Regions from separate parts of the Rhodococcus sp. NPDC003322 genome, predicted to be linked through region 1. Evidence: riboswitches for the same ligand, from Rfam matches in the RefSeq annotation. Region 1 holds a riboswitch; the other holds the start of a gene.
The links. A riboswitch is a leader RNA that binds a small molecule or an ion and turns the genes downstream of it on or off. The one in region 1 is predicted to bind cyclic di-AMP.

Region 1 (2,437 bases):
CGCGTGCTGAGCCAGGTCGCCAGGCTGTCGGTCACGGCGGCGGGATCGGTTTCGGTCATCGATTGTCAGATTAGTGACCTGGGCTGTACCGGATGCCGACTCGGTGTCAAAATGGCCTCGTGGCTAACAATTCGAGCAAGCGTTACGTTGATCCAGGCTGGCCGGAGCACGTCAAGGAAGGTGACCACGCGGTCACCGAGCTCTCGTCGACTCGTTCCGGAGGGTTGTCCCCGTTCGGTGAGGAGACCGAGTTCCCGCGGCCGCTGTCCGAGCTGCCCTACACCCATCCCGTCACCGTCATCAACCGCTGACCGGACCGAACGGCAGAAGGGCCCCGCACCGAAACGGTGCGGGGCCCTTCTCGCGTTCTGGGTGGCTCAGCGCGGAGCGACGGACTTTAGGAAGTCGATGACCTGCGGGTTGAGCTTGGCCTGCTCGTACAGGTTCTCGATCTGCGGGTCGACGGCGATGCCGCGGGCCTTGACGGCCTGGATGGTGCTGTCGAGCGAATCGAACACGTCGGCGGTGCCGTCGGTGGTCGGGATGCTGGTGACGGCCGGGGCCGGCGCCGGCGCGGGGGTCTCGGCCTGGGCGGCCGGTGCGCTGCGCTGGGTCGGGGCGCTGGTGAGGCCGAGGCTGGAGGAGCAGGACGGCCAGGCGCCCCAGCCCTGCGAGGCGAGGACCTTCTCGGCGACCGCGATCTGCTGCTCGCGGGTGGCCTGGTTGGCGGTGGCCGCGTACTGGCCGCCGCCGTGGGCGGTCCAGGTGCTGGGGGAGAACTGCAGGCCGCCCTGGTAGCCGTTGCCGGTGTTGATGGACCAGTTGCCGCCGGCCTCGCACTGGGCCAGGCGGTCCCAGTCGGAGTCCGGGGCGGCACCTGCGGGGGCCGCGAAGGCCGCACCCGCCGCGCCGAACACCGCGGTGGTGACGACGACCTTGGCGGCGGTCTTGCGCGTGTTCGTGGGCTTGCGATGGCGTCCAGCGCTCATGGAGGTTTTCCTCTCCGCACGCGCCTGCGAGGTCAGCTGTCGGGTTCGGGCTGAGAGGTCGCCCGGCCGTGATCGCTCCGTGATCGGCGCGAAAAACGGCTTCACCCCAAGGAAGGCCGGTTGCTCGCCTCCCGGTGTCCACTGGGGACGTGGGTCCCCCGTCCTTGTCCCTGGTTTCCTCTGGGGAATCCGTTCCGCGGGACAAGGTTTGGCGCGGCGGTCCGGACTGGCCGGAACACCGACCGCTGACGACCGTACGTGGCCGATCGCGGTGAGTCACCTCCTACGAAATCGGCGTGTTTCTCGGCGTTTCGCCAGGAGAGGTGGGCGTTTTCGCAGGTCAGCTGGCCGCTGCGTGGTCGAGACCGGTCCGTGACTCAACCGTTATGTGAGGTAGATCACAAGACTTCTCGGGGGTGTCCTGGGGCTTCGAGCGGCCGCGACCCCGCGGCGCGATCAACGTCGCCGCCGCAATCACCACGAACAGCAACGGATACACCGCCGCGAAGAGCGGGACGAGGGCCGCAGGCGCCGGGATCATGAACAGCCCGATCGCGTACACGTCGTCCGGGAACCGGTGCGCCCAGCACAGCAGCGGCACCGCCAGCGCGACAGGAAGCAGCCAAGGCGTCGCCCGCCCGGCCCGCAGCGCCCGATCCAGCGCCAGGATCAGCAACGGCACGAACCACACCCAGTGGTGGCCCCACGAGAACGGAGAGACGGCGCACGAGGTGAGACCGCACAGTGTCGTGGCGAGGAGGGTCTGCCCGCGTCGGTGCGCGAGTCGCGCCGAGGCCAGCCCGAGCGCGGCGAGCGCGATCGCAACGCCCAGCCACAGCAGCCGCGGCGGCTCGTCGAGGTTCAGCCACCGTGCCAGGACACCCGACGCGGACTGGTTCGCCGGCCACGCCGTCTCGCCGATCCGGGTCGAATGCCAGATCACGCCGGTCCAGTACGCCCTGGAGTCGGAGAAGATGACCGCGAAGCCGAGGGCGACGGTGGCCGCGAAACCCGCGACCGCCGTCGCGGCCGCCCGCCACTGCCGGGTGAGCAGCAGATGGACGACGAACAGCGCCGGGGTCAACTTGATGCCCGCCGCGACGCCCACCCCGAATCCCCGCAGCCTGCTGCCCTCGGGGCGACCGAGATCCCACAGGATCAGGAGCATGAGCAGCAGGTTCACCTGGCCGAGCCAGATCGTGGTCCGTACCGGCTCGAGCCAGCTGAGGATCACCGTCAGCAATCCGGTGGTGACATACAGCGTGCGGTCGGTGCGGTAGCCGAGCAGGCGCCAGCACAGCAGCACGACCAGGTACAGCGCCACGAAGTTCGTCAGGTGGCCGAGCAGGGTCGTCATCTCCGGCGTGAACAGACCCAGCGGGGCGAACAGCACCGCGGAGAACGGGGGATACGTCCACCACATCCCGCCGTGCAGTGCATGGTCGTAG
Region 2 (2,437 bases), on a different contig from region 1:
TGAAGTAGCCGCGGACCCGACGCTGCAGATTGACCGCCGTGCCGACGTAGAGGACCTCGTCCGACGGGCCGCGGAACAGGTAGACGCCCGGGGTCCGGGGCAGGTGCGCGGCCAGGCCCCGTTTGCCGCGTTGGGCCGCCGAGACGTTGGGCAGGTAGTCGACCAGCTCCGGGTAGCTGTGCACCCCGAGATTGCCGACCCGTTCGATCAGGGCGTGCAGCACGTCGACGGTGGCGCGGGCGTCGTCCAGCGCGCGGTGCGTGGGCCGGGTGCTGACCTGGAACAGGTCCGCCAGCGCGGAAAGCTTCACCGACGGCGCCTCCTCCCTGGACAGCACCCGGCGGGCGAGCTTGACCGTGCACAGCACCTGGAACGGCGGCCAGGCGAGGTCGTGTCGCGACACCGCGGCCTTCAGGAATCCGATGTCGAACGGGGCGTTGTGGGCGACCAGGACGGCGCCGCGGGCGAACTCGAGGAAACTGGGCAGTACCTGTTCGATCCGTGGTGCGTCGACGAGCATCGCCGTGGTGATTCCGGTGAGCTGCGCGATGAAAGGAGGAATGGTGCGGCCCGGGTCCACGAGTGTGCCGAGTTCGCCGATCACCTCGCCGCCCCGGACCTTCACCGCGCCGATCTCGGTGATGGCGTCGTCGCCGGAGTTGCTGCCGGTGGTCTCGAGGTCGACGACGACGAACGTGGTGTCCCGCAGCGGGGTGTCCAGCTCGTCGAACGTCAGCTGGCGTGCGGTGGCGTCGCGGGAACTCACGGGGCACAGGCTAGGCGGGGGTGCCGACAGCCCCGGCCGGCCTGTCCCCGCCAACCTGTCGGAGCGACTCGCTAGCTTCCGTCGGAGAGGCCGGATGACACGCCGGTTCGGCGCGAGTGAGACGAGGGTCACAATGATCGTGGATTGCAGCCGGTGTGCGGTTCGGGACATCGCCTGTGGCGACTGTGTGGTGACCGTGCTCCTCGGCTACCCGGCGCCCGAGGGTTCGACGCAGACCGCGCGGTCCGGTGTGGTGGCCCGTATGAGTATTGAGCAGGATGAACGAGCGGCGATGGCGGCGCTCGCCGACGCGGGGCTGGTGCCTCGACTGCGGCTGGTGCCCACCGTCGATCCGGCACAGACCGGCCGGTCGTTATCGCTTCGTGACCCGGGCGTTGCCTGACGGTCGTACAGTGTCGAAAATGACCGATTTGACCGGTTGTCGGTCTCGTTCGGGTCGACATTGCCGGGTGCGCTTCGTAATCTCGTTGAGACCTTGCGGAGTCTTGCAGCGCCACACCGGCGCAGCATCGCGAGGTACCGCCTAAACGATGTCCCGCAAGGGAATCGTGCCGGGAACCCACGTTTCCACTGGGGTGAATCCCGTCGGAGCGCACACCGCGTGCCGTCGGGTAGGGCTGATCTTCCCAGCCCGAACCCGTCAGCTAACTCGGTCGGCGGAGGAATGGAAGAAAGGCACCTCCTTTCGTGGCAACACTGAGCTCCAAGGCACGGCGCGTCGCCGTCGCCGGCATCTTCACCGTCGGCGCGATCACGGCCACCGCGGCGCCCGCACTGGCCGAGCCCGTCACGGTCCCCGGCGTCGGCACCTTCGACATCCCCGGCGTTCCGGCGCAGACCATCGAGATCCCCGGTCTCCCGCAGCTCCCGGCGGCGCCCGGCGCCCCGGCCCTCGTTCCCGCTCCGGTCCTCACCGCAGGCCAGAAGGCCGTCGAGGCCGCTGCCAGCAAGATCGGAGCCCCCTACGTCTGGGGTGCAGCCGGACCGGACGCCTTCGACTGCTCCGGCCTCGTGCAGTGGGCCTTCAAGCAGGCCGGTCTGAACCTGCCCCGCACGAGCTACGACCAGGCCGCGGCCGGCACCCCGGTGTCGACCGGCAACCTGCAGCCCGGTGACGTGGTGTCCTTCTACGGCGGTTCGCACTCGGGCATCTACGCCGGCAACGGCGAGGTCATCCACGCCGCCACCTCCGGTACTCCGGTCAAGCGTGCCCCGATCTCCTCGATGCCGATGGACGGCGCACGCCGCTACTGACATCCCGCACGCCGTGGCCGGGGAAGTGCCACGGCGCACATGTGGCACTTGCCACTCCGACGGGCTCGTCGATCCAGCACGGATCGGCGGGCCCGTCGCCGTTTGTGCAGGACGGCGCCCGCGTGAGGCAATGTCACGATTCAGCCGGGGTGGACACCGTCGTATGCCGTTCCGTAACCTTGCCGAGACCTTCCGGCGAGTAAGAACAGGAGTGCCCGGCTCGTGGCTTCACTGAGGAGGCGGTCCACCGCGATCGCAACCGGCGCGCTCTCCCTCGTCCTCGTCGCCGTCGGCGCCGGACCGGCGACAGCCGATCCCGCCATCGACAACCCGACCGCGGCGCTCGAGCGTCTGTCCGATCTCTCGCGCAAGTCCGAGCAGGCCACCGAGGCGATG

Region 2: linked by a shared signal. The riboswitch ahead of ACWDUM_RS18215 (NlpC/P60 family protein) and the one ahead of ACWDUM_RS04205 (transglycosylase family protein) in region 1 are both predicted to bind cyclic di-AMP.

The regions. Positions count from the first base shown of each region.
Region 1 covers NZ_JBSFSC010000001.1:905,460-907,896, reverse strand. The annotation lists gene ACWDUM_RS04215 (helicase-associated domain-containing protein) at 1-59, opposite strand, end outside; gene ACWDUM_RS04210 (hypothetical protein) at 120-311, shown strand; gene ACWDUM_RS04205 (transglycosylase family protein) at 378-989, opposite strand; cyclic di-AMP (ydaO/yuaA leader) riboswitch at 995-1,198, opposite strand; gene ACWDUM_RS04200 (glycosyltransferase 87 family protein) at 1,330-2,437, opposite strand, start outside.
Region 2 covers NZ_JBSFSC010000004.1:404,259-406,695, forward strand. The annotation lists gene ACWDUM_RS18205 (DEDD exonuclease domain-containing protein) at 1-766, opposite strand, end outside; gene ACWDUM_RS18210 (hypothetical protein) at 900-1,169, shown strand; cyclic di-AMP (ydaO/yuaA leader) riboswitch at 1,298-1,462, shown strand; gene ACWDUM_RS18215 (NlpC/P60 family protein) at 1,475-2,041, shown strand; gene ACWDUM_RS18220 (NlpC/P60 family protein) at 2,264-2,437, shown strand, end outside.